Regions from separate parts of the Corynebacterium tardum genome, predicted to be linked through region 1. Evidence: predicted binding sites of a transcription regulator. Region 1 holds the regulator's gene; each other region holds the start of a gene.
What was found. Region 1 encodes LexA, which represses DNA repair genes until DNA is damaged. Its sites were predicted from a motif close to CGAACANNTGTTCG; they were not measured.
Positions count from the first base shown of each region.

Region 1 (7,930 bases):
ACAACTATTCGGATCCCACGTGGTCCCGAAAGCGCGGCTCCGCTGTCGTCACCCAGCGCTCCACGCTCTACGGGGTCACCGTCGTGGCGGACCGCACCGTGCCATATCACCGCGTGGATCCAGCAGCAGCGCGCGACATGTTCATCCGCCACGCGCTTGTCGACGGTGACTGGAACACCCACCACCACTTCTTCCACGACAACAAGCGCAAGCTTGCCGACGCCTCCGAGTACGAAGAGAAGGCCCGCCGCCGCGGCCTAGTCGTGGATGAGGACACGTTGTTCGACTTCTACGACCAGCGCATCCCGGAAAAGGTCACCACCGCCAAGCACTTCGACTCGTGGTGGAAGAAGCAGAAGAACAAGCACGCCTTGGACTTCGATCCGACCAAGTTGCTCGACGACGACCACGACGTCACCGAGGAGGCCTTCCCCGACCGTTGGCTCAAGGGCACCGTTGACTACGACCTGAGCTACAAGTTCGGGCCAGGCGATCCCCTGGACGGCGTCACCCTCATGGTCCCGGTCCCCCTGCTGGCGGGGCTCGACACCGAGGGCTTTGACTGGCTCGTCCCGGGCCTGCGCCTAGAGCTCGTCACCGAACTCATTCGTTCCCTCCCCAAGGCGCTGCGCCGCACCGTGGTCCCAGCTCCCGAGTTCGCCGAGCGCGCGTTGCCGAAGCTGTTGCCGTACGAAGGCACGCTGACAGAGCAGCTCGCGGCAGTGCTGCGTGAAATGGGCGGCCAGGGCATTGACGCCAACGACTTCCGCCCGGATCAGCTTGCCCCGCACCTGCGTATGAACTATGCCGCTGTGGACAAGCGCGGCAAGGTTATCGACTCTGACCGGAACCTCCAAGCGCTGGTGCAACGCCAGGCTGGACACATTTCTTCGTCGGTCTCCCGTGTGGGCCGCGCCGCGGAGTCGAAGGCAGTCAAGGAGTGGTCCGACGATACCTTGGGCACCATCGACGAGGAGGTCACCACCATCGTCGACGGCCACGAGGTCACCGCCTACCCGGCGCTGGTCGCCACGAAGAATGGTGTGGCGCTCAAGGTGCACCCCACCAAGGCGGCAGCGGATGCCTCCATGATCACCACGACGCTGACGCTGCTCCTGCGCGAGATCACCGTCGGCACCCAACAGATGGTCAAGGGTCTGCCCTTGCAGCAGCGCGTCGCCGTTGATGCATACCCGCACGGCGGGGCGGAAGGTTTGGTCAACGACGCCCGCGTGGCCGCCGTACGGGACATCATGATGGAAAAGGGCGGACCCGTCCGCACCCCGGCGGACTTTAAGGCCCTACTGAATCAGGTCAAGCCGGAAGTACCCGGGCGAGTGCGCCAAGCCGTCGTCGCTATTGCTCCCGGCTTAGCGGAATATTCCAATCTTTCCGCAGAGCTCAAGCACTGGGAGGGACCGGCGATTGATGACATCCGCAAGCAGCTAGACTTCCTACTGCCGCCACACGCCATTACGGTGCACGGAATGCAGCACCTGCGCCACCTGCCGCGGTACATTCAGGCCGCGCGAATCCGTTTGGAGGACATGAACCTCGATCCGGACCGCGATGCCGACCGCCAGGCTGATGTGGATGAGGCGAAGGCATACCTGGCCAACCGCCTCCGCTCCCTGCCTGCTGGCCGCGAAAAGTCCCGCGACGTCAAGGACATCTACTGGATGATTGAGGAGCTACGCGTTTCGCTCTTTGCTCAGCGCCTCGGTACCGCGCACGCAGTGTCGGTGCGCCGCATTCAAAAGGCCGCAGACAAGCTGCGCTAATCGCAGCTAGAAGCTATCGCGGTCCCGGCGGCGCATGAGGCGGATTTCTGATTCGAAATCGTCAGCGCTCTCAAAGGACTTGTACACCGAGGCAAAGCGCAGGTAGGCCACCTCGTCCAAGTCGCGCAGCGGCTCCAGAATGGCAAGGCCGATATCGTTGGCATTGACCTGGGAAGAGCCGTGGCTGCGAACGGTTTCCTCTACTTGCTGCGCCAGCTTCTTCAGCGAATCGTCGCTCACGTCGCGCCCCTGACAAGCGCGCTGCACGCCGCGAATGAGCTTGTCCCGGCTAAAAGGCTCCGCCAAGCCGTTGCGCTTGACGACGAGAAGAACAGCCTTCTCCACGGTGGTAAATCGACCCTTACATGACGCGCATTCGCGGCGCCGGCGGATAGAGGTTCCGCTGTCTACCACGCGCGAGTCGATGACTCGGGACTGTTCATTGTGGCAAAACGGGCAATACACGTTACGCGGCGTCCTTTCACTCAGGCCTCCTGGAAACCAAGCGGAGGCTTTCCATCCCCGACCGTTAGCCTACCGCCGCCCCGAACTGAAAGGCACACCGCTACCGCGTTCTCCGACAGGTTAGTGGGCGATGGATGCCGCCTCGATATCGGAGCTCGAGTGCACGGCCGGGGATGGTGCCGCCGGCGACTCAGTGTCGATGCTCAAACCGCCCCAGACAGTGCCAACGAATACCGCGGCCCCGAAGACCGCACCCAGAACATAGTTACCTACGTTCGATCCCTTAACAGTGGAATCCACCACGCCTTTTGGATGTCCACCACCGCGCGAGCGCGATTCACAGAGGCGGCTCTGTGTTCTATCGAGGGGACTCAACGTTCGAACATTGCGAGGTCCGAACGCTCGGCCGGCACCCCGACCACGCTCTCCCGCCGGATCCCACACCGCCGCCGGAGGCACAACTGCGGGTCGCGGGCTAGCAGAGGCTTCATTCGGGATGCGGTTGCGTGAGCTGGTATTCAGTACGATTGCCATGATTATTCCTTTGCGTTCTTTTCATCTAGCGGATGACGTTGCCTGCAGTGTATGCAACGCGGTTGACACACTCGAACATTCCACTCGCTAAACCGTTCGATCCTGTTCGTATGTTCGATTTATAACACCCTCTCGAATATTTGTCCACATCTGCGCGCCATTTCTCGAACATTTTTTCTTTCCGTGCTACAAAGGAAGACAGTGCCGCGCACTTCATAATCTTTTTAAGAAGCCCACTTAACGCCACTGTGAACGCAAGCTTTACCCCACCTTGAGGAGCCCATAATGTCCCGCAAACCCAAGAAGACCGAACAGCCCACTCTTGATTCCCTCTCTGCCCGCCAGCGCCGAATTCTGGAGGTCATCCATGACGCCGTGATGCTGCGCGGCTACCCACCCAGCATCCGTGAGATCGGTGATGCAACTGGGCTGCAATCGACGTCGTCGGTGGCATATCAGCTCAAGCAGTTGGAGGAGAAGGGCTTCTTGCGCCGCGACCCGAACAAGCCGCGCGCCGTGGATGTCCGCCACTTCCCCAACTCGGAAGACGCAAAGAAGCCCGGCCGCAAAACCTCCGCAGCCCAGGACTCCCCTGAGCCCACGTCTTCGGACGTACCCGAGGACGCCGCTCGCCCGACCTACATCCCAGTGGTGGGCCGCATTGCCGCCGGCTCCCCTATCACTGCAGAGGAGAACGTCGATGCCTACTTCCCCATGCCGGATGAGGTCGTGGGCAGCGGTGAGCTCTACATGCTGCAGGTCGTAGGGGACTCCATGCAGGATGCTGGCATCCTCAACGGTGACTGGGTCATTATCCGCTCCCAGTCGGTTGCGGAGGAAGGTGAGTTCGTTGCCGCCCTGCTGGACGATGAAGCAACGGTGAAGGAGTTCCACCGAGATTCCTCCGGCGTCTGGCTGCTCCCCCACAATGACGCATACGCTCCGATCAAGGGCGACGAGGCAGAGATTATGGGCAAGGTTGTCTCCGTGTTCCGCAAGCTCTAACACCTTCTCCCCTTTTTTGTCGCCCACCGCTTTCCCGCCCCAACCGCCTTCCTCCCATTCAGAACGGAAGGACGGGGCGGGACTTTTGTGTTTGTTTACCCCCTTGCGCGTGTAGATGCCCGATTTGCGCCCGATTAGCGTCCTAAATCACACATTCCCAAACGGGCAGGCCAATGGCTGTTTTCCACCAATCCTTAACGTTCTTGATGTGTGAATCTCTTTGTTTTGTTCCGTTTTACCCGCACTCAATGAAAGAATGGGGACATCACAGCAACACCCGTTGCACATTTTCATTAAGCCATCAATTCATCCCCCATGTTTCCCTGGCTTAGCGATGAACAATGGAGTCCCCCAAGGGAGAAACAATGTACGCAGAAGAACGCCGTCGCCAGATCGCGTCACTGACCGCCGTCGAAGGCCGTGTCAACGTCACCGAGCTCTCTGAGCGCTTCGATGTCACTGCAGAAACCATCCGCCGCGATCTTGCGGTACTGGACCGCGAAGGCGTAGTTCACCGCGTCCATGGTGGCGCCGTCGCCTCCCAGTCTTTCCAGACTGCCGAGTTCACTCTTGACACCCGCCAGCGTTCGGCTACCGGCGCCAAGATGGCCATCGCCCGAGCAGCCCTTGATCAGCTTCCCGAAGACGGCAGCATCTTCCTCGACGCCGGCACCACGACCAACGCACTGGCAGATCTCATCGGACAGCGTTTCTCTGCCGGACAGTTCAACATCGTGTCCAACAGCCTCCCCATCGCACTGTCGCTTGCCAGCAACGGTGTGTCTGACGTGCAGCTGCTCGGCGGCACAGTGCGTGCCATTACTCAGGCGGTCGTTGGCGATACTGCGTTGCGCACCATGGCGCTGATGCGCGCCGACGTCGCATTCATCGGCACCAACGCACTCACCATCGACCATGGCTTGTCCACGGCAGACTCACAAGAGGCCGCTATCAAGGCCGCCTTTGTCACCAACGCCCACAAGGTCGTCGTGCTGTGTGACTCCTCCAAGCTGGGCAACGACTACCTCGTCAGCTTCGCGTCCCTGGCGGACATTGATGTGGTTATTACTGACGCCGCCGCCCCGACTTCCTTCCTCGACGCACTGCGCGCCAATGACGTCGAGGTCGTCCTCGCCGGGGATAAGTAGTTTCCCCGAAAACCACAACAGCGACCGCTCCGGAAGGTAATCCGGCGGTCGCTCTTGTTCTATCTAGCGCCTGTGCAGCCAAGCGCCGCTGCAGCAAGTGAGCTCGCTCAGCGGCGCTATTCGTTGGAGTCCTAGGCCTGGAATTCTTCCAGCAGGGCGATGACCGCGGTCCGGGCATCGGACGGACCCTCAGCATTGATGGCAGCGTCTGCCATCTTCTGGCACTGCTCCAGGGTGAGATCGGCCAGCTGGGCACCGACGCCGGCGACGGCGGTCGACGCAGCCGACAGCGAGTTCACGCCCAGGCCGGTGAGCACGCAAGCCAGCATCGGATCGGCCGCAGCCTCGCCACACACGCCGACCATGACGTCGTTGTCACGGCCCACCATGCAGGTGTGCTGGATGAGGCGCAGTACGGCCGGCTGCCACGGGTCGGTAAGGTATGCTAGCTGCGGGGACAGGCGGTCAGCCGCCATGGTGTACTGGGTCAGGTCGTTGGTACCGATGGACACGAAGTCCAGGTGCGGCATGATGGTATCCGCCATCAGCGCAGCAGCCGGAACCTCAATCATTGCACCGGCGGTCAAGCCACGCTCGCGGCACAGACCCGCGAACCACTTAGCCTCGACGGCGGTAGCAACCATCGGAGCCATAACCCAGGTGGTCGCCTTCTCGTCGCGCTCAGCTGCTGCCTGAGCAATAGCGTCGAGCTGACGGGTCAGCAGCGCCTCGTTGTCGCGGGCCACGCGCAGGCCGCGGACACCGAGGGCCGGGTTCTCCTCAGAATCCAGGGTGGCATAAGAAATCGGCTTGTCCGAGCCAGCGTCCAGGGTACGGACGACGACCTTGGACTCCGGGAAGGCGTTGAACACCTTGCTGTAGATGCGCGCCTGCTCGTCAACAGTCGGCTCCTCGCTAGCGGAAAGGAAGGACAGTTCTGTGCGGTACAGGCCGATACCTTCGGCCTGGGAGTCCGAAGCGATGCGGGCGGCGTTGCCGTCGGCCACATTGGCCAGCAGTTGCACGCGGTGACCGTCCTTGGTGTGGGCGGGGCCGCGCCACTGCGCCACGCGGGCAGCCTTCTCGCGGTACTCCTCCACTGCCTTCAGGGACTCCGCGCGGTCAGCGCCGAGGGAGACGGTGCCCATGGAACCATCGACGAAGACCTGCGTGCCGGCCTCAATGGAGCGTAGGTCAGCACCCACGGCCACGATGCACGGAATGTCGAGCTGACGGGCGATGATGGCGGTGTGGCTGGTCGGACCACCTATCTCAGTAACCAGCGCCTTAATGTGCGCGGTGTCCAGGGTGGCGGTATCAGCCGGTGCCAGGTCGTCCGCGAAGAGAACGGCCTCACCAGAGACCATGGGCAGGCCAGGCTCCTGCTCGCCACGCAACTGCGCGATGACACGGTCACGCACGTCTTTCAGGTCCGTGGTGCGCTCTGCCATGACGCCGCCGGCGGCCTCAAACATGGTGACAAACTTGTCAGTAGCGCCGACGACGGCATACTCGGCGTTCTTGCCGCCACGGATGCCCTTGCGGACAGCCTTGTGCCAGCCACGATCCTTCACCATGCCGGCGGTCGCCCCCAGCACTTCTGCGGCCTGGCCATCGGCTCCAGCGGCACGCTGTTCCAAACGCGCTGCGACGATGTCCACCGCTTCCAAGAAGCGGTCGTACTCGGCATCGCGCTTATCCTCGGCGATGGTCTTTCCGGCGGAGGGCAGCTCCGGGCGAGGCCGTACCCACACGGCTTCGGCGTACGCAACGCCGGCTACAACGCCAGTTCCTTTAACGGTGGATTGGGACACGTTTTCCATGACACAGTTCCTTACGGAGACGAATTTTTTCTCTTTACAAGATCATCACAAATTTTCCGAAAATGCAACGAAAACCACAGTGATTCGATTGACAATCGGACACAATCGGGCAACAATCAACACCGACGAACCCTCGAGCTGATGTATGTCTAGTTCGACCGCGCCGGCTCCCGCCGGGCGAGTTTGCCACCACTATACGCACACCGGAAAGGGACGATTCACCAGTATGATCCTCACCTTAACCCCGAATCCCAGTATTGACGCCACGATCTCTCTGCACGAGGAAATCGAGCTCGGTGCCGTTCACCGCGCCGAGTCGGTCTCCCAGGTTGCCGGAGGCAAGGGCGTCAATGTAACCCACGCGGTAGCCCTTGCCGGCGTCGATACGCTGGCGCTCGTGCCAGCCCGTGAAGATGATCACTTCCTCTCCCTTACCGCCGTGGATTCCATCCCAGTGGAGGCGATCCCCATGGACGGAACCATCCGCATCAACACCACGTTGACAGAGCCGGATGGCCGGACCACCAAGCTCAACGGCCCTGGCCCCGTGCTCAGCACGGATACCCAGCGCGCTGTGCTAGACGCAGTGGCCGCACACGCGCCGAAGGCCGAGTGGCTCGTCATGGCGGGTTCCCTGCCCAAGGGTGTGCCCACCGAGTGGTACACCCAGCTCGTAGCCGCTGCTCGCGCGGCGAACCCAGAACTGCACATCGCCGTCGATACCTCCGACGCTCCGATGGTGGCCCTCGGCGAGGGCCTCAGCACCGCCGCCCCTGACCTCATCAAGCCGAACGGGCTCGAGTTGGGGCAGCTGGCAGGAGTCGACGGCCAGGCGCTGGAAAAGGCTGCCGAAGGTGGCGACTACAGCGGTGTGGTCGAGGCCGCCCGTGTCGTCGTCAAGCGCGGCATCCCCGAGGTCCTCGTCACCCTCGGCGGCGCCGGTGCCGTTCTGGTGACGGCGGACGAAGCGTGGGTGGCTACCCCGCCGCCGACTACCGTGAAGTCCACCGTGGGCGCTGGCGATTCGTCGCTGTCCGGCTACATTCTGGCACGGCGTACTGGGGCATCCTACGCGGACTCCCTGCGCCAGGCGGTGGCCTATGGTTCAGCCGCGGCATCCCTGCCTGGGACCCAGATTCCGACCCCCCAACAACTCGATATCGATCACACCGCT
Region 1 is NZ_CP177104.1:1,621,912-1,629,841, forward strand. Features, by position in the region: gene hrpA (ATP-dependent RNA helicase HrpA) at 1-1,781, shown strand, start outside; gene nrdR (transcriptional regulator NrdR) at 1,788-2,246, opposite strand; gene ACLI1P_RS07815 (hypothetical protein) at 2,367-2,546, opposite strand; gene lexA (transcriptional repressor LexA) at 3,066-3,785, shown strand; gene ACLI1P_RS07825 (DeoR/GlpR family DNA-binding transcription regulator) at 4,151-4,933, shown strand; gene ptsP (phosphoenolpyruvate--protein phosphotransferase) at 5,065-6,756, opposite strand; gene ACLI1P_RS07835 (1-phosphofructokinase family hexose kinase) at 6,983-7,930, shown strand, end outside.

Region 2 (7,930 bases), 630 kb from region 1:
CACCGGCACCACAAACCCAAAGGGGCTGTATCCAGGGTCCGGCTGGTTCATGATTGGCATTGATTCTTGTCCCCCGCCTCCCCCGGCGTCTGCTACGTCCAACCCCCGACTATTGAGCTCATCCTGCGCTTCTAACCCCGCAAGCTCCCTTTGCAGCGTATCCCCCAGCCACGCCACCTGTTCCCGAAAGCGCTCTAGCGAATTCCGCGCTGAGCCAGGGTCAGTGGCGAGCACCCTTTGGTGAATCGTACCCACCTCGCTGAGCCCCGCGACTGGTGAGTATCCGCCGTCTAGCGGGGAAAAAGCCTTTGCTGAGGAACTACCCACCCGACGTCCCAAATTAACAATGTTAGATACTTCTTGCGCAATAGATTTTCCGTTTATGATCATCTTAAATTCCTCACTAAATGAGTGCCTTTAATAAGTCGAGAGAAGCTTGGCAACGTTCATTCATTGACACATCGCGGCTCAACTCAGTCCACGACAACGAAACCATCCCCCTTTTTGTTTCAACATATGAAGTACAGCTGACATCTCTGATGAAAGTATCCTCGATAACGAGAATTTCTTCCTGTTCCCCTTTCAGCCCTCTAAAAATAATAGGGTCCCCATTCTTTACGGTCTCAATACTCTCGTGGTCCGATGCAATCAGTACATCAGCCTGACCCGTCTGTGAGTACTTCGTCGAAAAATGACACGAGCGATAGCCACTCTCCCTCTCGGGCTCAGAGTTTGGCTCCAACCCCAATTCGGCAAGCACCTCGCTCGGTATCTCACTACACGGGTCAAAGACCCGAAACCCCGGTACAGTGCGGTCAAATGTGCCCAAAGGCGGCAGCACCCCTCTGCCTGTGTCGGCGTCGTCAGCCGCAGCGTCCGACTCCTCCACGGTCGTGGCGGTGACATCAGCGACCCCCGAGTCCGCTGAGCCACCGCCGCTTTGCCCGTCGGCGAAATCATGAAGTCCCCCGGATTCACCACCATGAACGCGAGCACCCAGGCCACCTGGCAGCGCGCAGCTCGCTAGCACCCCTGTGCAAGCCACGGCTCCCAGCACCAGGCCCCCGATTCGCTTCATGGTTTCCCTTCAATACATTTCACCAACTTCTCGAAACCAGCTCTTGGAGTGTGACTCCGCCAGTGGCTTCTGCAACAAGAATGCACGAAACTTCACGGCTTGTCGCGCCAATTTTTGACACCTCGATGCAATCGAAATTTCACGCATCCTCACATATAAGAACTCTCTGTTAGAAATATTTTAAATACTCGCTGGTTAGACCCTGTGCACCGACTGGATGCAGATTGGGAAAATTTTTCCAAATTTCGGTGAAAAAAACTTCATGGGTACACCCGAAATTACAAGCTTGTAAAGCTGTATCCTGGGGTTTTGCAAATTTACCACCGTCAACTTTGAAGCCAATTCGCCCACAAACTTCCCCGGTAAATTACAGATCGGCCCTGCAAGTTCGTCAGCACCTAGTGGGTCAGAACGGAATGTCTTCGTCGCACCCCTTTCCGCCGTAGCCGCCGTCGACGCCACCCTTCGCACTTGGCTTCGCCGCCTCCTGCTCAAACTCCTCCTTGAGAGCCTGAGCCCGTTCGTGAGCCTTCGTACGGTTCGCAGTAATGAGCTGACCCACGGTCTGTGCCCAGCGCTTTGCCTTCGGTGCCAAGGGCCCTTCAGCCTCGGTAATAAGCCACGTTCCGTCCTCGAACAGCCACACCACATCACCGGTGTCCGGGTCCAAGATATAGAACGCGCGGCCGTCAGTTTTCATATTGTGGTGGTGCTGGCATAGGGCCACCATGTTCGATGGATGCGTCTTTCCACCATCCCGGTAGTTGATCCGATGATCCAATTGCGACAGGTAGGCCGGCTGGTCACAGGTAGGAGCACGACAGGTTAAATCCCGTCCTTCAACGTATTTTCGCACGTCCTCGGACGGACCGTACCCTGCTGTTTCCTTCGGTGCTTCGCTAAAGTCTCGGTGCCGCTCTCGCTTGGCGGGGATATCTCCAATCATCCACCCATGGCCCTGCACGTACGTAGGGCCATTCTCAACGTCAGACGCACGATAGGAATAGATGACCACCTTCCCGGCCTCCGGTGTGACCGAGCCCGAAATCAGAAGCACGAGCGCTTCGGCGAGTGTTACCTGATGCTCCTTAGCCACCTGCGCCACAATCTCGTGCAACACCACCCCGTGAGCGGCTTCCACGTCAAGTTCAATGTAGGCTCTGCTGCCACTTACCGTGCACCGGTACGCATCTTTTTTCTGGGGATTATAGAAGGCAATGGTCGGGTCAAGCGCCTGGCAAATATCCCGCAGACGACGGCGAATCTTTCCCACAGTCGGGAACACCTGGTTCGGCTTGGTAGGCGTCAGATAAGCCGCTAGCAGGTTATCGATCTGCTCCAGAATATCCCCCTCAACCTTCCCCAACTTCGCCAGCACTTGGTCGATAGCCACCAAGGCTTGCATGTCTAGGATGAACCCCGCGTCCTGCAGCGCTTTGACTTTCGGCAGCTCCCCGAGCCGAAATATCGCCAAGACATTACGCGCTACCTGACTTTGTGTCTTCCCCGTCTTGCCGGCGATGCGACTAAAGGCAACGTCGGCGTCGTCGTCAAGCACTGGCACAACCGAACTCCAGAATTCGTACTCCACCCGACGCATGGCTATCCCTGCCGTGCAGACAGGATCCCGCGGATTCGAATGTGAGAAGTAAGGCGGTGGGTCTACCGCTGTCGTTGACGTTGCCACAATCGTGACACCCCCTTGAAGTCGGAGTCTCCCAAATGGAGAGTAGAACAGATTTTCTACCCTCGAGTTTAAACATCAACCCGGACATGCACCAGAGGTATATTTTTCACGCCCTCGACAGGCCCCCTAGACCAAATACACATTCGAACTTGAAACACACTTTTCCCAACTGGATTTATAAACGGCGGATTATATCCCGCGATGCCGTCAAAACGTGTCCAGTATCACAGTCGAGCCTCCGAGAGGACACTCGCGCCAGCCCCCTTCAGCACGCCCCACACAGCGAAAGCCCGCTCCCCTCCCACAAAGTAGGAGAAAGAGCGGGCTCTACTTAAGTGTCGCTACAAGAGCGAATCCTAGTCCCTGAAGTAGCTCAGGAACCGCAGAATTTCGGTGTACAGCCACACCAGGGTCACGGCCAGGCCAAGGGCCACGCCCCAAGCGTACTTAGCCGGAGCACCCTGACGGATCAGGCGGTCAGCCTGGTCAAAGTCAGTCATGAAGGACAGGGCCGCGAGCACGATGCAGACCAGGGAGAAGATGATGGACAGGATGCCACCATCGCGCAGCGGGCTCATGCCAAAGAAGATGGCCAGCAGGAAGTTACCCAGCGCCATAATGGCGACACCGGCGATGAGGCCGAACATAATCTTGTTGAACTTCGGGGTAACCTTCACCGCACCGGTCTTGTAGACCATGAGCATGCCGATAAATACGCCGACCGTACCCATGATGGCCTGGCCAATAATCGCCATGCCATCGGAGTTACCGAAGGCCACGCCGGCAAACATCAAGGAGAAGCCGCCCACGAAGAGGCCCTCGAACACCGCGTAAATCAGAGTGACAGCGGCGGAGCCGTACTTCTTGCCAAAGGTCGATACCAGAACCGTGACAAAGCCACCGATTGCACCCACCAGAGTGAGAAGCATGGCGACTCCGGGGTTAATCAAGGTACCGATAGCGAAGTTCAGCACGGCCATCACAATGATGACGCCGAGGGTGATGCCGGTCTTAGTCACCACATCATCAACAGTCAGCGGACGCTCCGAGGAACGGCCCTGCTCAGCGAATGGGTTATCGGCCTGTCCAAAAGGGCTGCCAGCCTGGCCGAAGGGGTTGTTGCCCTGAACCTGGCCGTTGTTCTGATTGGAGGTGAGGGAACTCATGACGGGGTTGCTTGAACGCACGTGAATCCCGATTCCTTTCACAGTCTTTGTACATTTTCGGCCCGCGCGCGGGCCGTCGTAATCATGGTCTCACAAGTGTTAACGCCTTGTGCTCCAAGGAAGTTCCCACAAATTCCAAAGAAAGCAGTTTTTTCTTAGCGCTCCGTCGGCGGCGGCCCTGCAGGCGGCTCCCCCCCTGACGTCGATGCTAAAGGTGTAGCCGCGGGAGGCGTCTCCAGTCATGGGCGGCAACTGCATATCCCAGCCGTAGGAGAACACCATGTCGCTGCTCAAAGAGACGCCAGCCAGATTGTCCGCGGAGTCCACGTAGTGCGAATCCTTGTACACTTCCTGCGCCACCTATTCTGGCAGGGCGATCTGTGAGGTCAGCACATTGGTGGTGGCATCGGAGATGACTTTATTGAAGCTAAACACCTCGAAGTGGATGTGCGGCCATCGGCCTTCGTAGCAGCCAGGTTTGGTCGGTAACACCGTAGGAATACGTGGAGTACTGACCTTCGGAATTGCAGTGCCATTTCCGGCTATGGAGCGGGTGAGGTCACGACGTTCGATGCCACTTTTCTCGAGGACGTCGGGGCCGTTGCTTCCACTCCTGGTTAGGGACCGGAGGTCTCCGTAGAGAGTTCTGCGGCATCAGAGGAGGCAGTGCTTGACGACGCCTCCTCGGCCGACGTTGAACAGGCCTCCATCGCTAGCCCAGCATGCGGCGGCGCAACAGGACCGTCTGAAGGTCGAATGTGAGACCTTGGTCTTCGATATCTTCCCGCGGGCGGGCTAGTCGCCGACCTTCGAATAGATGCTTGTGTGTGCGCTCATGTCACTCGAGGTAAGCGCCGATCGTGTGCGTCCGTCGACGGGTGCCGAAACATCTCCGGAACGGTACCGACACGTTTCCAGGGCGTTTACTGAACACTTCCAGTACGCCCTGAGCTGGAGCGATGGTGCCCCCAGTGGGACTCGAACCCACACTGAATCGATTTTAAGTCGACTGCCTCTGCCGATTGGGCTATAGGGGCCAAGCGGCGCCCTACTATCTTAGGGCACCGTGGCCAGGAACCTGACAATAGGGTCAGCCAGCCGCAAGGCCGGCGATAATGCCATCCAGAATATCCTTCTCACTGATGAAGAAGGAACGGGCATCACTGTTGCGCTCAATCATGCTCATGATGCCCTCGACGGCTACGCTCCCACCACCGATGACGTCGGCGCGGCCGGGGTGAATCACCGGATTGAGGGCCCGCTCATCCGACGACATACCGATGAGCTGCCGGGTGAGCACGCGCAAAGCGTCAAAACGCAGCTCGGAGCCGTGGATGGAGTCGGCGTCGTAGCGCTCCATCCCCTGGGCCAGCGCGGAAAGTGTGGTAAACGTGCCGGCGCAGCCAACGAACGTGACCGCCTTATCAATGGGGACGATCTTTTCCACATCCGCCATGCGCTCCGCCACGTAGTCTGTGGCGATCTCAATCTCCGCCTCGGTGGGCGGGTCGCTGCGCATGATGCGTTCGGTCAGCCGCACGCAGCCCATCTGGGCGGAGTGAGAGCCCAAGATGTCGCCGTCGATGGTACCGACGACGAACTCGGTGGACCCGCCACCCAAGTCAATGACGCAATAAGGGCCTTTCTCGGAGCTCAGGTCCGCCACTGCGCCGGTAAAGGACAGTAACGCCTCCTCCTCACCGGAAATGACCTCCGCGCGGGCGCCCTGCTGGACCTGACCCAGCAGCTCCGAGGTCATGTCGAAGAACTCGCGGTGGTTCTTCGCATCGCGCGTAGCGGAGGTGGCCACCATGCGCACGCGCTGAACCTTCTCGAACTTCATCTGCTTGACATAACCCTCCAAGGCCACACGGGTGCGCTCCAGCGCATCGGGGGCTAATTCACCAGTGGCGTCGACGCCTTGGCCCAGACGGACGATTTCCATGGTGCGAGAAATATCGCGGATCTTGCCGTCCTCCTGGATTTCACTAATCAGGAGGCGGATGGAGTTGGTTCCACAGTCGACAGCTGCAACACGAGTCATCTATGAGCCTTTCTGTAGTGCCGCTTCTTAGCCGGCGTTGGAAAAGTCGAACTGAGACATGTCGATGCCCAGGTCCTCCACGGTGGGCCAGTCTTCCGGAATGGCGCTGCCCCGCAGGTTACCGTGCTCCGCTGCCATGGCGACGGCCTCGGCGCCGAAGCGAACCCGGCCCGGGCCTTCAGCCAGCGCGTACGCAATGAGCACGTGCAAGCACTTCACGCGCTCCGGCATCCCTCCCCCGGAGAACTCGGTGCCCAAGTCTTCCATGTCGTTGCGTACGGCCAGGTAGTGCTCGTGTGCGGCACGATAGTCTGCGGCCAAAGATTCATCCTCCCCTAACCGCTTTTCCATCCACTTCATCACGTGCGCGACCTCGAGGCGGGAAGCCTCCGCCGTCAGACGCGGGTCGGTGAGGTAGTACAACGTGGGGAACGGGGTGCCGTCGGGAAGCTTGGGCGCGGTCTTAATCACCGCGGGGGCACCGTCCGGGGTGCGGTAGGCAATGTCCACGACGCCGCGTGGGGTGCGGCCCAATTGCTCGCGGACGACGTCAAGGTCTGCATCAGTCACGGTCATGGAACCATTGTGACACGACGGGAAGGGCTTGACCTATTCAGCTGGTTGTTCCGCCGTCGGCTCCGTGGGCAGCTTCATCGACGTCTCCGGCGGCTCGACCTGCTCGTCTGGGTCGGCAACAGAATCCCACAGGACCGCATACCAGTCTCGGTCGTCCGTCTCTTCGCGGTGGTCCGACGTCACGGTGTCGCCGGAGTCCATGCGCGGGTCCATGATGCGGTAGGCGATCTCGCCCTCATCCATCACGCCGAAACGGCGGCGCGCCTCCTGCTTGATGTACTCCTCGGATTTGTACTTATCAATCTCCGTGAGTAGTTCATTCTTCTTTGCCTGCTTTGCGACGATGGAAGATTCCAAGCGCGCAATCTCCGATTGCCCGTGGTAGTAGTTGCGCAGCGGCACCGCGATGGCCAACAGCACCAAGAGGAGCACGCCGATGATGACGCCTACGCCAAGGATGTCCAGACCCTTTGGCTGGTTCGGGCCTCCCTTAGCCTTCAGAGACTTGTGGAATTTCGCACGTTGAGCATCTCGCGCACGCGTGTGAACCGGAACGGTTGTCCGGCGTGTGCTGCGGGTGGAGGTAGTGCGTGCCATTGTTGTGCCATTCTATCGCCCGTGCGCTCGCTGACTAGACGGCGCGCTCACAAGTCACAAAAATAACAGGTGCCACAGTTTCCTGTGGCACCTGTTATTTCTAATGCGAGTCTAGGGAATTAGCCCTGGAAGCGCGGGAATGCGGAGCGTCCGGCGTAGACGGCAGCCTCGCCCAGCTCCTGCTCGATGCGCAGCAGCTGGTTGTACTTGGCAACGCGCTCGGAACGAGCCGGTGCACCGGTCTTGATCTGTCCGCAACCCAGAGCGACAGCGAGGTCAGCAATGGTGGTGTCCTCGGTCTCGCCAGAGCGGTGAGACATCATGGTGCGGTAGCCGTTGCGGTGAGCCATGTCGACGGCGTCGAAGGTCTCGGTCAGGGTACCAATCTGGTTAACCTTCACGAGCAGAGCGTTAGCGGCCTTCTCCTCGATACCCTTGGCCAGGCGCTGCGGGTTGGTGACGAAGAAGTCATCGCCCACGATCTGGACCTTCTCGCCGATGGTCTCGGTGAGCTTGGTGTAGCCCTCCCAGTCATCCTCCTGCAGCGGGTCCTCGATGGAGACGATCGGGTAGTTGGCAATGAGATCCTCGTAGACCTTGGCCATCTCCTCAGCGGTGTGCTCGCCGCCCTCGAAGTGGTACTTGCCGTCCTTGAAGAACTCGGAAGAAGCAACGTCGAGCGCCAGGGCAACGTCCTTGCCCGGCTCGAAACCAGCCTTCTTAATAGCCTCGATGATGAGGTCCAGAGCAGCCTTGGTGGACTCAGCCTCCGGGGCGAAGCC
Region 2 is NZ_CP177104.1:995,153-1,003,082, reverse strand. Features, by position in the region: gene ACLI1P_RS04870 (DUF3558 family protein) at 404-1,078, opposite strand; gene ACLI1P_RS04865 (HNH endonuclease signature motif containing protein) at 1,485-2,678, opposite strand; gene ACLI1P_RS04860 (Bax inhibitor-1/YccA family membrane protein) at 3,122-3,952, opposite strand; tRNA gene ACLI1P_RS04855 (tRNA-Leu) at 4,892-4,968, opposite strand; gene ACLI1P_RS04850 (exopolyphosphatase) at 5,022-5,975, opposite strand; gene ACLI1P_RS04845 (DUF501 domain-containing protein) at 6,003-6,551, opposite strand; gene ACLI1P_RS04840 (septum formation initiator family protein) at 6,585-7,148, opposite strand; gene eno (phosphopyruvate hydratase) at 7,268-7,930, opposite strand, start outside.
Region 2: a site for LexA is predicted at 2,898-2,911, ahead of ACLI1P_RS04865 (HNH endonuclease signature motif containing protein). Genes of this name have one in related genera too.

Region 3 (7,930 bases), 1.3 Mb from region 1:
CACCTACCCACGGTAGACCTACTACTCTGGAAGCGTGCGATTAGGTGTATTAGACGTCGGAAGCAATACCGTCCACCTCGTTGCGGTTGATGCCGCGACCGGTGGCCGGCCCACTCCGATGAGCGATTGGAAGACTCCGCTGCGTCTGGTGGAACAGCTGGACAAGAAGGGCAACATCCACGAGAAGGGTCTCAAAAAGCTCATCAACGCCGTGGGCGAGGCCAATGAGCTGGGTGAGAAGCTCGGCTGTGACGAGTTCATGGCCTTTGCCACCTCCGCGGTGCGCTCCGCCCCGAACTCGGCCGAGATCCTCGATGAGGTAGAGAAGCAGACCGGCGTCCGCCTGGAAATCCTCTCCGGCGAGGAAGAGGCGCGCCTGACCTTCCTGGCGGTGCGCCGTTGGTACGGCTGGTCTGCCGGCCGCATCACCAACCTCGACATCGGCGGCGGTTCCCTGGAGCTGTCCACCGGTACCGACGAGCACCCGGAGCTCGCCTTCTCCCTCGACCTCGGCGCGGGACGCCTTACCCACAATTGGTTCAATACCGATCCGCCCGAGAAGTCCAAGGTAAATCTTCTCCGTGACTACATTGATGCGGAATTGGTAGGTGTGGCCGATCAGATGCGCGCCCTCGGCCCTGCGGGCCTGAGCGTGGGAACCTCAAAAACCTTCCGTACGCTGGCACGACTCACCGGTGCGGCACCGTCCTCGGCGGGCCCCTACGTCAAGCGCACGCTCACCGCACCGGGTCTGCGGCAGCTGATTTCTTTCATCTCCCGCATGACTGCAGCTGACAGAGCGGACCTTGAGGGTGTAAGTTCTACCCGATCGCACCAAATCGTCGCGGGCGCTCTTGTGGCCGAGGCGAGCATGCGTGCCCTGGGAATTGAGAAGCTGGAGATCTGCCCGTGGGCTCTGCGTGAGGGTGTTATTCTGCGCCGTACCGATAAGGGACTGGAATAGGAAAGAAACGTGGCTGACGAGAAACAGTTGACAGTTGCGGAGCTGATGGCCCGCAACGCGAAGAACCGCCCCGAGGGGGCTACGAGCTCGCGCCGCCGTCGCCGCAGCCTAGAGGAGGGCGGCGTCTCCGTGGCGGAGCTGACCGGCAACCTGGAAAAGGTCAAGGCCACCCCGGCCGAGGCGAAGCACTCCAGCGTTTCCATCGACGAGACCGCCCCCGTCATTCCGGCACCCAAGAAGGAAGAAGACAAGCAGGCAGAAGCTAAGCAGCCTGCCGCGGCCCAGGGCGCTGCGGTACGCGTCGAGAAGCCCAAGGCAGATAGCAAGGCTGACACTAAGGCCGACGCCGAGGAGAAGCGCCACCAGCCCTCCACCGAGGACACCCACGTCATCCAGCGCGTCAAGGATGAGCCGGAAAAGGCTGAGGCCAAGGACACCAAGGTCAAGGCCGAGGAGCCTGTCGCGCCCGCAGTACCGGCCGAGCCTGCGGAGCCGACTCAGGACGCTGAGCTCGAAGAGTACGACGACGAAGAGGACTTCGAGGAGGAAGAGAAGCTCAACCCCTTCGCGGTCGTGCTTCTCGCGCTCGTCGGCGTCGTGCTGGGCGCTGTGGTCTTCAAGGGCTTCGAGGTTCTCTGGGAGAACTTCTCCCGCGTGGTCGTCCTCATCCTGGCCGTGGTGGTCACCGGCGTCATCGTCGGCATCGTCCACGCTCTGCGCACCAACCGCGATGGCTTGTCCATGTTCCTGGCCGCCATCGCCGGCCTGGTGCTGACCTTCGGCCCGCTGCTGGTTGTAATGTAGCCGTGCCCCAGGGTTTCTGGCACCCTGGGAAGCATGACAAAAATCGCAGTACTTGGTGGAGGACAAATCGGCGAGGCCCTGGTCTCCGGGCTGGTGAACGCGGGCTACGAGCCCGCTGACATCGTGGTGACCAACCGCCGCTCGGAACGCGGCGAGCAGCTGCACGGCACGTATGGGGTGAGTGTCACCAGCGATAACGCCGCGGCTATCGACGGCGCCGAGTACATCTTCGCCTGCGTCAAGCCCTACGCTATCGTCGAGCTGCTGGAAGGCCTCGACATTCCCCAGGACGCCGTCGTGGTGTCCATGGCCGCGGGCCTGACCCTCGAAACCTTGGAGAAGGCCGCGGGCGACGGCGTCCCTGTCGTCCGCGTCATGCCGAATACGCCCATGCTGGTGGGCAAGGGCATGTGCACGTGTGCGGGTGGTGAGCACGTGAGTGAGGAGCAGCTCGGGGGCGTCGTCAAGCTGCTTGAGGCCGTCGGTGAGGTTGCCGTCATTGAGGAGAAGCACATCGACGCCGCCACCGCCCTGGCCGGCTCCGCGCCCGCGTACTACTTCCTGGTGACGGAGGCGCTGATCGACGCCGGCGTCCAGCTCGGCCTCACCCGCGACGTCGCCGAAAAACTGGCCACCCGCACCGCCCAGGGCGCGGGCACAATGATGGCGGAATCGGGCAAGGACCCCGTCGCCTTGCGTGCCGGCGTGACCTCCCCGGGCGGTACCACCGCGGCGGCCCTCCGCGAGCTGGAGGAGTCGGGCCTGCGCGGCGCCTTCTTCCGCGCCGCCGAGGCATGCGCTCAGCGCGCACAGGAGCTGGCGTAGGGGATCGTGAAAATCCTGTGACACCAGTTGCCCGGCGGGTTTATGGGGAAGGGGGTTGCGGCAGGGGAAAAAATTGGCACTTGGGTCGCATTAGTCACAGGTTTCACGCTAAGCTGGCAGGAGCGCGTGCGTGATAGTCCTGTGGGAGGGGAAGCCTACAGCGCGTCACGTGCTGAAGGGTTAACTAAAATATGGCTAACGAAGATAAGGGAACTTTCCTGACCATCGCTGAAGTTGCGGAGATCATGCGAGTCTCCAAGATGACGGTGTACAGGTTGGTTCATGCAGGTGACATGCCGGCAGTACGCGTGGGGCGTTCCTTCCGCGTGCACGAGTCCGCCGTCAAGGAATACCTTGAGGCATCGGTCTACGGCGCTTAACGTTCACCATTTTTAAGCAGCGCCCACCCCTGTGGATTCCTACAGTCCACGGCGGTGGGCGCTGTTTTGGTGCTGTAGGGCCAGCTGGGTAAGATGATGGGCATTCGTGTCGGCACAGGTACGCCTGCGTCTCCCCGCTGTGCGGGGCCGCATCGAGTGCACCGTGCGGTTTCATTCCAGGCGTTGCCGGCCGGTTTGAGTACGTACTAATACCGAAAGTGAGGAAACCTGTCATGGGTTCTGTTATCAAGAAGCGCCGCAAGCGCATGTCCAAGAAGAAGCACCGCAAGATGCTGCGCCGCACCCGCGTTCAGCGTCGTAAGCTGGGCAAGTAAAGCTCCGGCACTCGCTCTCCCCGTTCGGTCCTTTATGAGGATTGTGGCGGGGAGTTCGTCGTTTTAAACGACGGGGCTGTCGTCTTCCTTTCTCGTCGTTTTAAACGACGGCGCGGGCTAGAACGGGATGTCCTCCGTGTCCTCCGTGGAGTTGTCCTGCGGAGTGCTGGGCTCGGGGGTGCGGGCGTCCTCGTCGAGTTCCTTCTTGAGCTGCTGTGCCTTGTCATGCGCGCGCTTCTGGTCGGCGGTGATCTTCTGTGCCACGGTCTGCGCCCAGCGCTTAGTCTTCGGGGCCAGGGGACCGGAGGGCTCGGTCATGGCCCAGGTGCCGTCCTCGAAGAGCCAGACGACGTCCCCGGTGATGGGGTCCATGATGTAGTGCGCCCGGCCGTCGGTCTTCATGTTGTGGTGGTGCTGGCACAGACTGGCAAGGTTGCGCGGATGCGTCGGCCCGCCCTCGGCGTAATTGATGCGGTGATCCATCTGGCACTGCCAGGCGGGGCGAGTGCACCCCAGCGCCCGGCAGGTGCCGTCGCGGCCCTCCACGAACTTGCGGATGAGCTCTGAGGCCACGTAGCTGTCTGACTCCAGGGGCTCAGCGGAGAGGTCGCGCGTGCGGGTCGCGGGCAGGTCGGCGGCGGTCCACTCGTGGCCTTGGACAAAGGTGGGCGCATTCGGGATGTCAGTGGCCTGGTAGGTGTGCAGGATGACGGTGGCGGAGGGCTGGATTGCCCCGGAGATGAGCTTCTTGAGCGCCTCCGGGGTGGAGATGTTGTGCTCCTTGGCGGCGTCCTTGATGAATTGGTGCAGGATGATGCCGGTGGCGCTGTCGGTGGTGAGCTCCAGGCTGGCGCGCTCGCCGGTTTCCGTCATGGTGTAGGTGTCCTTCGGGCGGGTGTCACGAAAGGCCACGGTTTTGTCGATGACCCGGCAGATGTCGCGCACCTTCCGGCCAATCTGGGCAGGCGTGGGGAAGTTCTGGTTCGGCCGGGTGGGGGTGAGGAAGTCCACCAGGGCGGCGTCGATAAACGCGAGCTTGTCCGCGGCCAGCGTGCCCAGCTTGGTCAGCGCGCGGTCGATGGCCAGCAGGGCGCGCATGTCGAGCAGGTACAGGGTCTCCTGCAGGTTCTTGAGCCCCGGCAGCTGCGTGAGGCGGTGGAGGGCAGCGCAGCTTTCCATGATGACTTTCGGCCCGAGGCCCAGCTTGGCGACGAGCCGCTGACACGCAACATCAAAATCTTCATCTAACGGTGGCAGGGCGGATATCCACGAGCGATAGTCCGCGCGGCGGGCGGCGGTGCGCTCGGTGGCGATGGCACAGTTGGGGTTCATGTGGGAAAAGTAGGTGGTCTCGGTGGCGGTAGTCATGCGGTATCTCCCTGGGTAGTTTTGGATGGAACACACGTTCTACCGTGACTATATAACCCGCCTCGGACATGTACCCTGAGCTGCGCAAAGGGCGATTTGGGGAGTGAGGTTAAGCGGGCACCACGCGAGCGGAAATTTCCGTATTATGGCGCACTATGGTGCCTAAGCTATTGACCACGAATAATCTCGTCATTTCCCAGACCAAGTCCTTCATGCAGGATCAGTTCCTCATCGCCGACGAACAAGGCGTGCCCGTGGGAACCATCGTGCAATCAGCCAGCCTGAAGGACATGTTCTTTAAGGCCTCCCGCAGTCTGGAGGTCGCGTTCACCGATGATCAGGGAAACCCGCAGCAGCCACTCATGGTGATTTCGGATCCGCCGAACCTGGTGCGGGATACCTATGAGGTGCACCTGCCGGGCGTCGAGAAGCCCATGGCGGTGGTGACCAAGCACTTTGCCCTGTTGAAGACTCGGCTGACCATGGAGATGGAGGGCTTTGCCGATATCGACATTGAGGGCGATTTCTGGGACTGGAACATTACCATTACCAGCCAGGGGCAGCCGCTGGCGCAGGTGCGCAACCAGTTCAGTGGTGTGGGCCGCTACCTGACCGGCAAGAACACCTATCACCTGTCCATTGCGGAGGGGCTCGACCCGCAGCAGCACGCCGGGCTGATTGGCGCGGTGATGTGCATGGATATGCTGCGCACCAAGGCGCAACAGAGCGACGGCTAGCGGCGGTGGGCCATGCGCCAGCCGCCGTAGGAGAAGAGGGCGGTGGCTAGCGCCGGGAGGCCGTACGTGCGCACGGCCTTGCGTACGGAGCGGTAGTCCCGGATGAGCCAGCCGTTCTCCTCCGCGATGTCCCGCAGCTTGGCATCCGGGTTGATGGCCACCGGGGTGCCCACCATGGACAACATGGGGACGTCGTTTGCGCTATCGGAATACGCCGTGCAGCGCTCCAAGTCGAGGTTTTCCAGGGTGGCCAACGCCGCCACCGCATGCATCTTGCCGGAGCCGTGCAGGATATCGCCCACGAGGCGGCCGGTGAAACGGCCGTCTTTGACCTCGGCCACCGTGCCGAGAGCTCCCGTGAACCCGAAGCGCTGCGCCAGGATCTGCGCCAGCTGCACCGGGGTGGCGGTGACGAGCCAGACCTGCTGGCCGGCGTCGAGGTGCATCTGTGCCAGCTGCTTGGTGCCCGGGTAAGCCTTGTGCGCCATGGACTGGTCCACGATCTCTTCGCACAGGGCGACCATCTCCGCCACCGAGCGGCCCTTGACAAACTCGAGGGCCTGGACGCGCCCGGAGGCGACGTCTTCGGCGTTTTCTGAGCCGGATACCCGGAACTTCAGCTGCTTCCAGGCAATGGGAAGAATCTCCGAGAGGCTGAAATAACGTCGGCGCGCCAGGCCGAAGGCGAAGGACACCAGGGAGGAGCCTTGGACCAGGGTGTTGTCGACGTCGAAAAACGCGGCCGTGCCGGGGTCCTGGGGGATGTCCGGGTCGGGCGCGGTGATGCTGCGCGCGCCGGCGGATTCGAAGGAGCCCTCCACGGACTCGAGGCCGGAGGAGAAGGAATCTAGGGAGATACCGAAGAGCTGTTCCACCGCTGCGGCTGCCGACGCCTCACCGGCCGCCCGCTGATGATCCTCACCGAGAGGAGCGAAGGCTTGCTGCTCGAGGAAATTGCGGAGGTTGCCCCTGCTCGCGGTCCAGTTGGCCAGGAACTCACGCGGGGAGTTGGGCATACCGGGAGGGATGGGGAGGGACACGCATTCAGCTTTCAACGGGACGGAAGACTAACGTGTCCATAGTAAACCGTTGCCTATATTTCTTCTGAATAAGGAGACCCATGTCTTCCCAGCCTCACACCGTTGAGCTCATGGTGCGCACGACCTGCGGATCCTGCGAGCGGGTGCGCCAGCAGATCGAGCCCGTGGTGGCGCAGGCGGGCTGCGAGCTTAGCGTGCGCACGGTGGATGAGGACCGGGAGCTGGCCATGGAATACGGCGACCGCGTGCCGGTTGTGGTGATTGACGGCGAGGAGTTTTCCTGCTGGGAAGTGGACAACGCGGAGCTGGCGGAGGCGCTGTCGGCGTAGTTTCGGAAAGCGTCGCCAAGCTGCTAGCCTTTTGGTTGATTTGGGTCATCCAAAGGGATGATCGAGGGCTGGAGGGTAGTGCATGAGTGTGCTCGTCGTGGGCATGTCGCATCAGTCGGCGCCGGTGGCGCTGTTGGAGAAGCTGAGCATGGATGAGTCCGTCCAGCACTCCGCCTGCGGCGCCATGGTCCAGGCGGGGTCGCTGTCGGAGGCCATGATTATCTCCACGTGTAACCGCATGGAGGTCTACACCGTCACCAACTCCTTCCACGCCGGCGTCCACGACGTCGTCCGCGTGCTGACGGAGATCTCCGGGGTGGCGGAGGATGAGCTGCGCACCTACCTGTACGTGCGCTACGCCGACGCCGCCGCGGAGCACCTCATGACGGTGACCTCGGGATTGGACTCCATGGTGGTGGGGGAGCAGCAGATTATCGGCCAGGTGCGCAGCGCCTACCAGTCCGCCTCCGAGCAGGGCACGGTGGGCCCGCGCATCCACGCCCTGGCGCAGTCCGCGCTGCGCACCGGAAAGCGCGTGCACTCCGAGACCGATATTGATGAGGCCGGTGCCTCCATGGTCTCCTTCGCCTTCGACCAGGCGCTGCAGCGCATGGGGACCGAACAGCTGGACGGCAAGCGGGTGCTCATCCTGGGCGCAGGCGCGATGGCGTCCCTGGCGGCGACCCATGCCGGGCGCCTCGGCGCCGACTTGGTCATTGCGAACCGCACCACCGCCCGCGCGCAGCGCCTGGCGGAGCACGCCCACGAGGCCGGCGTGCACGCGGACGTCGTGGAATTTAGCGACCGCGCCCAGGCGCTGCACTCCGTGGACATGGCCATCTCCGCCACCGGCGCGCAGGACTTCACCATCACGGCCGCCGACGTTGAGCGCTATCACGTGGCGGGCCGCGCGCTCATGCTGGTGGATCTGTCCCTGCCCCGGGATATCGACGATGCGACCGCGGAGCTGGAGGGCGTGGAGCTGGTCAATGTCGAGCGCCTGAGCAAGTCCCTCGACGCCGCCGCGACAGACCTTGCCGCCGGCAGCAGCCCCCACGCGCAGGCGCGCCGCATCGTGACGGAGGAGCTGGAGGCCTACGCCTCCGCCCAGCGCGTGCGCGACGTGGTGCCGGCGGTCTCGGCCCTGC
Region 3 is NZ_CP177104.1:348,308-356,237, forward strand. Features, by position in the region: gene ACLI1P_RS01640 (hypothetical protein) at 1-1, opposite strand, end outside; gene ACLI1P_RS01645 (Ppx/GppA phosphatase family protein) at 35-964, shown strand; gene ACLI1P_RS01650 (hypothetical protein) at 974-1,768, shown strand; gene proC (pyrroline-5-carboxylate reductase) at 1,802-2,593, shown strand; gene ACLI1P_RS01660 (helix-turn-helix domain-containing protein) at 2,785-2,973, shown strand; gene ACLI1P_RS01665 (30S ribosomal protein bS22) at 3,207-3,308, shown strand; gene ACLI1P_RS01670 (HNH endonuclease signature motif containing protein) at 3,426-4,676, opposite strand; gene ACLI1P_RS01675 (LURP-one-related/scramblase family protein) at 4,832-5,413, shown strand; gene ACLI1P_RS01680 (HAD-IB family hydrolase) at 5,410-6,429, opposite strand; gene ACLI1P_RS01685 (glutaredoxin family protein) at 6,534-6,782, shown strand; gene ACLI1P_RS01690 (glutamyl-tRNA reductase) at 6,865-7,930, shown strand, end outside.
Region 3: a site for LexA is predicted at 4,704-4,717, ahead of ACLI1P_RS01670 (HNH endonuclease signature motif containing protein). Genes of this name have one in related genera too.

Region 4 (7,930 bases), 410 kb from region 1:
AGGGTCTTACCGTAGTGGTCACCGGCACGTTGGAGAACTTCACGCGTGATTCCGCGAAGGAGGCCATCATTTCGCGTGGTGGTAAGGCATCGGGTTCGGTGTCCAAGAAGACCAGCTATGTGGTGGTTGGTGACAACGCCGGATCGAAGGAACAGAAGGCCCGCGACCTCGGACTCAGAATTCTGGATGAAGCGGGCTTTGAGCGCCTTCTGGAGGTGGGAGAAGCATGAAAATTGCGGCGCTCGATATGGACGGCACGGTATACGTCGATGAAGAGATCACGCCCGCGTGCCGCGACGCCATCGCCACGTGGCGAGCAGCCGGTAACCTCGCAGTATCCGCCACGGGCAAATCGATTTCCAGTGCCCGCGGCACCCTGGAGGATTTCGGCGTGGAACTGGACTACCACGTGCTTTACAACGGCACCGTCATTACTACTGGGAACTATTCGATCATTCAGGAGGAGCATCTCCCCAGTGACGTAGTCGGGGAGATTGTCCAACGGTTTTCCGGACGTCAAGGGATCAATATCTACGTCACAACCTTGACTGGTTCTGATGCCTTGGTATGGAACGGCCTCGCAAACCGAGAATCCTCCATGGTTCCGAATGCTCGGCCGACCGATCTGGATAGTGTGGGTGACACCGTCCTACTGTCGTTGTGGATTCCGGATGACGAGGCGTTGCGCCATGAGGTCGACGCGTGGGTCAGTGCGAACTTCGACGTCGAGTCCTCCTTCAACGTGGGGTTCTACGACATCATGCCGCCTGGCCATAACAAGGGCGAGGGCTTGACGCGGCTCATTAGGCACCTTGGTATTGAGGGAGCTGAGCTCTACACCTTTGGCGATAGTTTCAATGATCTGTCTATGCACGCCATCGCTACCGAGTCCTTCAGCTTCCCGGACGCGGCTATCGGTGACCAGGTCACCCACGTTGTGCCTAACGTGGCCGCCGGGCTGCGCCAGCTTCTTAAGTGAGGAATTTGCCAAGGATAGCGCCTAGGTCTCCGAGGTGTTGGACCTCGGAGGCCAAGTAATCCGGTCCGCCCACGCGGCCCATGACCACCACATAGTTGGTGCCCACCAGCGGTGCAGCGGCCAGTGAGGAGTCCAGCAGCGTCCACGATTCCGGAATCCACGTATCGCGGTCTTTGTTGAGGATGCGGGCCTCGGTGATGCCGAGCTCGGTGGGGTTCGTGCCATCGTCGGCAGGCGCGGCATCCGACGCTGCGATGCGCTTGATGGGGGAGATATTCGTGGTAATGATGGCCCAGTTCGATGTCAGAGCCTTGGGAATCGCGGCACAGACCTCTTGCATAGCGGCCTTCACGCTGGTGCGTGCCGCAACGCGTGCGAGCAGGTGAATCTGACCACGGCGATCGACGCGGCCGCTAAACGGACGGATGGAATCAATTTCCACACCGTCGACGCCCTGTGCAGCTGTAATAATTTCATCGGCCATTGTGGACTGTGGAAGGTCCACCACAATGTCATCCATGACGGTGCCGTCGGGGAAGTTCTCCACGATGTCTACCGACTGGATATTCGCCTCAATGTCTCCCAGTGCGTGCGCCAAATAACCCAAGCTACCGGGGCTATCGGGAAGCTGGACGCGGACAAGGTAGGACATGATGATCTTTCTGTGTAACTGGCGTTAAGCGGTTGATTTAACGTGATCTATGGTACATAACCCGCGGAATACTATTCAATAGTCAGATAGATAGGAGCGGTGGTGGCGCGCTGGAAGGCGTGAAGTACCATGGGAGAGCATTAACCGTCTCAGTGAATAAAAGGATGGAGTTCGCGTGTCTGATATTTCGCGTGACGAGGTCGCGCACTTGGCAAAGCTGTCGCGATTGGCCCTGAGTGAGGAAGAACTGCAGCAGTTCGCTACTCAGATTGATGAGATTGTGGATTCCGTATCCGCAGTCGGCAAGGTCGAAGCGGAAGGCGTGGAGCCGATGTCGCACCCGCACTCCGTTAACGCGCCGATGCGTGAGGACGTCATCGTGCGTACCCTCACCGCCGAGCAGGCTTTAGACCAGGCGCCTGCATCCGAGGACGAACGCTTCATGGTTCCGCAGATTCTGGGTGGAGGAGACGAGTAAAAAATGGCACAGTTTATCGCGCCCGCTGAGGGCTTGACGTCCCTGACCGCCGCCGAGCTTGCGGAGAAGATTCACTCCCGTGAGGTGACCTCCCGCGAGGTAACCCAGGCGTTCCTTGATCGCATTGGTGAAACCAATGATGAGCTCAACGCCTTTCTGCACGTCGGTGCCGAGGAAGCGCTGGCGGCTGCCGACGCCGTCGATAAGGCTCTCGACGCTGGCGAGGAGCCCGCGTCCGCCTTGGCGGGCGTCCCGCTGGCGCTGAAGGACCTGCTGGTTACTACCGACGCCCCGACGACCGCCGCCTCCAAGATGCTCGAGGGCTGGGTCTCGCCTTACGATGCCACCCTCGTGACCAAGCTCCGTGAGGCCGGCATCCCGATCCTGGGCAAGACGAACCTCGACGAGTTCGCCATGGGTTCCTCCAACGAGAACTCTGCCTTCGGCCCGGCGCATAACCCTTACGACACCGAGCGCACCCCGGGCGGCTCGGGCGGCGGCACGGCCGCAGCGCTGGCCTCCGGCCAAGCTCCGCTGGGCATTGGTACGGATACCGGCGGCTCCATTCGCCAGCCGGCCGCGCTGACCAACACCGTGGGTGTGAAGCCGACCTACGGCACCGTCTCCCGTTACGGGCTTATCGCTGCCGCCAGCTCCCTGGACCAAGCGGGCCCGACTGCCCGCACTGTCCTCGACACGGCGCTGCTCCACGAGATCATCGCGGGCCACGATTCCTTCGATGCAACCTCGGTAGATAAGCCGGTTGCCCCGGTCGTTGCCGCCGCGAAGGAAGGCGCCAAGGGCGACCTGACCGGCGTCAAGGTCGGTCTCATCAAGCAGTTTGAGCGTGACGGCTGGCAGCCGGGCGTTATGGAGGCTTATCACGAGGCCGTTGAGCAGCTGAAGTCTCAGGGCGCCGAGACCGTTGAGGTTGATTGCCCGCACTTCGACGACGCCCTCGCCGCGTACTACCTCATCATGCCGTGTGAGGTGTCCTCCAACCTGGCTCGCTTCGACGGCATGCGCTACGGCCTGCGCGTCGGCGACGATGGCTCCCACTCGGCGGAAGAGGTCATGTCCCTTTCGCGTGCGGCTGGCTTTGGCCCCGAGGTCAAGCGCCGCATCATGCTCGGTACCTACGCATTGTCCGTCGGCTACTACGACGCGTACTACCTGCAGGCCCAGCGCGTGCGTACCCTCATTGCTCAAGATTTCGAGCGCGCCTTTGAGCAGGCCGACGTCTTGGTCTCCCCAACGACTCCTACTACGGCCTTTAAGTTGGGCGAGAAGGTTGAAGACCCGATGGCGATGTACAACTTCGACCTGTGCACGTTGCCGCTCAACCTCGCGGGTCTGTGTGGCATGTCGGTACCGTCCGGTCTGGCATCGGACTCCAACCTTCCGACTGGCCTGCAGATCATGGCACCTGCCTTTAAGGACGATCGCCTGTACAAGGTGGGCGCAGCCTACGAGGCAGGCCGCAAGTAGCCAGCCCAAGGGCACTGAACCCACGACTGTCCTCCCGGTTCTTCGGAGCCGTGGAGGACTTTCGCGTTGTGGGAAGGGAGGTGGCGTCGTTTATTTCGACGCCGCCGTTTAGAAGGGGATGTCGTCGGGGAGGTCATCGCCCTTCGCCTCCGCTTCTTTCCTTTCTTTTTCTTTGGCTTTTGCTTTCTGCTTGGCGTTGTATTCGTCGATTTCTTCTTTGAGCTTCTGTGCTTGTTCGCGGACAAACGTGCGGCGGTTGGTAATGTGCTGGCCTACGGTCTGCGCCCACCGTTGCATCTTTGGTGCTAGGGGTCCTTCGGGCTGAGTGATGGTCCACGTACCGTCGTCGAAAAGCCAGACGATGTCCCCGGTATAGGGGTCGATGAGATAGTGCAGGCGACCGTCTGTCTTCATGTTGTGGTGGCCCTGGCAGAGCGAACCCAAGTTAGAAGGATGGGTGGCGCCTCCCTCGGAATAGTTGTGCCGGTGGTCCATTTGGGAGTGGTAGGCGGGTTTATTACAGCCGCCAACGCGGCAGGTGCCGTCCCTGCCTTCGACTATTTTGCGCATGACTTCCGGACAGACATAGCCTTGTGCAGGCTCTACATCGTCGAAAAGATCGCGGATGCGGGTATGCGGCATCGGGGCGGAGCGCCACCCATGATTTTCGATGAAGGTGGGTGCTCCCTCCACGTCCGTAGCGCGATAGGTGTGGAGGATGACCGTGGCAGGCGGTGTGATTTCTCCGGAGAGAAGCTTCTTCATGGCATCCGTAATGGAGATTCCGTGCGTAGATGCGGTCTTCCGGATGAAGGCGTCGAGCTTGATGCCAGTGTCCTCATCGACGCCAAGCTCAATCCAGGCCTTCGTTCCGTTGCTGGAGAAGGCATAGCTGTCTTTCGGTCTCGTATCCCGATAGGCAATAGTGTCGTCCAGAGAGCGGCAGATGTCGCGCATGCGACGGCGAATCTTGTCCACGGTGGGGAAGACTTGATGTGGCTGGTCAGCGGTGAAGTAGTCCACCAACAAGTCGTCGATAAGCGCGAGCGTGTCCACGTCGGGCCCCGCTAAGGCTTGCATCGGCCCGTCTATAGCGATGAGCCCGGCCATATCGAGGAGGTAGTGGGTTTCCTGGAGCTGCTTAAGTTTAGGCAGGCTATCGAGCCGATTGAGTGCTCGCAGTCCAGATTTGATGTAAGCCTCCTTGAGGCCCCATGCGTTCACGAGGCTAAGCGCCACCGTGTCAATATCGGCATCCAGATCTGGCTGTGCTTGACGCCAGCAATCGTAGTCGGCGCGTCGGACTGCAGCGCGGGCTTGGGCAAGTGGATTGGAAGGGTTGGCGTGGGCGAAAAACTTTAAGTGCTGAGAAGTTGGTGGGCGAGTGGTCGTGCTCATGAATCCCCCGGGTGGCATAGTCGAAATGATGTTCTATCCCTAGACTAGTGGCACGGGGTGAAAATGGCCATACTCTGCGTGTATTTGCAGGGAATCAGTGTCGCGGTGGGGGTGTCAAGCTTCACTTTAGGTCAGGTGTGCGACTCTGTCGAGCTGGGCGTATGTCTTCGCGAAGAATTGGAGGGTGGGGGTAGAGTTTCGCAAAATTTCATGCGTTAAACAGTTGGGGTGCCGGGCGGGCTGTGTAAATTGGCGTCTACTAAACGGTGTCTATGCTGCGAAAACCTGGCATTAAAAAATATTTCCACAAGGCTTTACAGAAGGAAAGCGTTAGGTTAGAATCAACTTAGTGATTGCATCTGCTGGGTGCGGATCACACTGTGAGAGAGACAGATAGAACGCCCGCGAGTGCCGCCCCTATTATTCGGCACACGCTGGGCGTTCTATTTATGTGGATCTACTTGGCGTCGGAAAGCGCGTAGGCAGCGCCGGCGGATGCTGCGGTCACGGTAAGGACGGCCGGCCATGCCCCGATCTTCTTGGCCAGCGGGTGGGAGAGGCCAAACGCGCCCGTGTACAAGGCGGCCAAGCCCGCGGTGGTGGCGGGAGTAGTCTTAGCCCACCAGCTGCGGCCGGCCCACACTCCGGCGGCAGCGAGGATCACGCCACCCAGTGGGCGGATTCCTGTTTCCTTAGCGGTAATCCACCCGCCGATGAGCCCCAAGGTTACGGTGGTGGCGGTGGAGACGTCCTGCGGTTTCTTAATGTCAATCATTCCCATGCGGACCAGTCTAGGCCCGTGTCCGAGGCGGTGGCTAGACTTCGCTGCATGAATATACCCACCGTGCTTCCACCGGAGAGTAACGCCTGGCGGGCAATGGCAGCGCTGTCTCTCGGGTTCTTCGTGTCCTTGCTTGACCAGTCGATGATTGCGGTTGCGCTGCCCGGCATCCAGCGGTACTTCGATGCCGGGGTCAACCAGGTGATGTGGGTATCCGCCGTGTATCTGCTCGCAGTCGTAGTACCCTTGTTGTACACAGGCAGGCTGGGGGATATCTATGGCCAAATGCAGATGTTTCAGCTGGGTGTGGGGCTGTTTGGCGTCGGTGCCGTTTGCTGTGCGCTGGCTCCGAACGTGGAGCTTCTCATCGCGGCGCGTGCGCTGCAAGGCCTCGGTGCGTCAATTCAAATGCCGCAATCCATGGCTGTGATTAACCGAATTTTTCCCCGGTCGCGGCGCGGTCGTGCCCTGGGCGTATGGGGAATTGTGGGGTCGGTGGCCACGCTGGCGGGCCCGCTCGTGGGCGGCTTCGTAGTAGGCGCTTTCGGGTGGCATGCCGTGTTCTGGGTACATGTTCCGTTCGTTATCCTCGCCATCGTCTTGGCAGCGCGCTGGGTGCCAGCGTTGCCGACGTCCGGCAGGCGAATCGACTATGCCTCCGCTGGCGTCTCCTTCCTGGCCCTAACGTGCTTGGTCTTCGCGGTCCAGCAAGGCCCGGAGACTGGCTGGCCGTGGTGGATTTGGGCCCTTCTAGTCGGCGGCGTCGTGGGACTGTTGGTGTTCGTTAAGCTGCAGGAACGCAATCGGGAACCGCTGGTCCCCCTGGTGCTCTTTAGGGACCGAAACTATTCGGTCGGGTCGGTGGCTATCGTGGCGATGGGCTTTATGGCGGCATCGATGATGATTCCCATGATGCTGTGGCTGCAGGACGACCGAGGATTGTCGGCAGGGGATGCCGGACTGGTCGTCACCCCGATGGCGTTGGTATCGCTGTGCATTTCACCACTGGCTGGAATCCTGGCAGACAAACTCGATCCGCGGCGTCTCGCGCTTATTGGATTCGGAATCCTGCTCGCCACTTTCATTGGGGTGTGGGCATTAATGCTGAGTGACACTTCAGGGTGGTGGCTGGCGCTGCCGTGCGCCGCACTAGGAGCGGGACAGTCGTTCATTTGGGGCTCCAATGCGGCAACCACGATGCGGGATACTCCGCCAGAACTCATGGGGGCTGCCTCCGGTGTGTACAACACCTCACGGCAGGTGGGATCGGTGATTGGTGTAGCTGCAGTTTCGGCGGCTCTGCAGGCGGCGGGGGTGGCTAGCTCCTTGTTCGTCATCATTGCGGCGCTGGCCGTGGGGTTGTGCGCATCCCTATTCTTCACCGACACGCTCCACGGCTGATCCGCTCACTGCGGGCCGGATGGCAAGGGGGTAGATTAGAAAGCATGCGTCTTGCTGTACTGACATCCGGTGGTGATTGCCCCGGTCTGAATGCTGTTATCCGCGCGGTCGTTCGTACCGCATCCAACGAGTTCGGCGATACGGTTGTCGGCTATGAGGACGGCTGGGTTGGCCTCATGGAGGACCGCCGCCGGGACCTCTACGACGATGCAGAGATCGACCGCATTCTGCTGCGCGGCGGCACCATCCTGGGTACCGGACGCCTGCACCCGGACAAGTTCAAGGCGGGCCTGGACACTATCAAGGCCAACATGGCTGACGCCGGCGTGGATGCGCTCATCGCTATCGGCGGCGAAGGCACCCTGAAGGGCGCTAAGTGGCTGTCTGACAACGGTATTCCGGTTATTGGTGTGCCGAAGACTATTGATAATGACGTCAACGCCACCGACTACACCTTCGGCTTCGATACCGCCGTTTCTGTGGCAACCGACGCGATTGATCGTCTCCACACCACCGCAGAGTCTCACAACCGCATTCTCATCGTGGAGGTCATGGGCCGCCACGTGGGCTGGATCGCCCTGCATGCAGGCATGGCTGGCGGCGCTCACTACACCGTTATCCCCGAGGTGCCGTTCGATATCGCCGATATCACGAAGGCGATGGAGCGCCGCTTCCAGATGGGTGAGAAGTACGGAATCGTCTGTGTGGCCGAGGGCGCGCTGCCCAAGGAAGGCACCATGGACTTCGAAGAGG
Region 4 is NZ_CP177104.1:1,209,913-1,217,842, forward strand. Features, by position in the region: gene ligA (NAD-dependent DNA ligase LigA) at 1-230, shown strand, start outside; gene ACLI1P_RS05835 (HAD-IIB family hydrolase) at 227-979, shown strand; gene ACLI1P_RS05840 (amino acid-binding ACT domain protein) at 972-1,631, opposite strand; gene gatC (Asp-tRNA(Asn)/Glu-tRNA(Gln) amidotransferase subunit GatC) at 1,807-2,109, shown strand; gene gatA (Asp-tRNA(Asn)/Glu-tRNA(Gln) amidotransferase subunit GatA) at 2,113-3,597, shown strand; gene ACLI1P_RS05855 (HNH endonuclease signature motif containing protein) at 3,706-4,995, opposite strand; gene ACLI1P_RS05860 (hypothetical protein) at 5,453-5,776, opposite strand; gene ACLI1P_RS05865 (DHA2 family efflux MFS transporter permease subunit) at 5,825-7,177, shown strand; gene ACLI1P_RS05870 (6-phosphofructokinase) at 7,222-7,930, shown strand, end outside.
Region 4: a site for LexA is predicted at 5,017-5,030, ahead of ACLI1P_RS05855 (HNH endonuclease signature motif containing protein). Genes of this name have one in related genera too.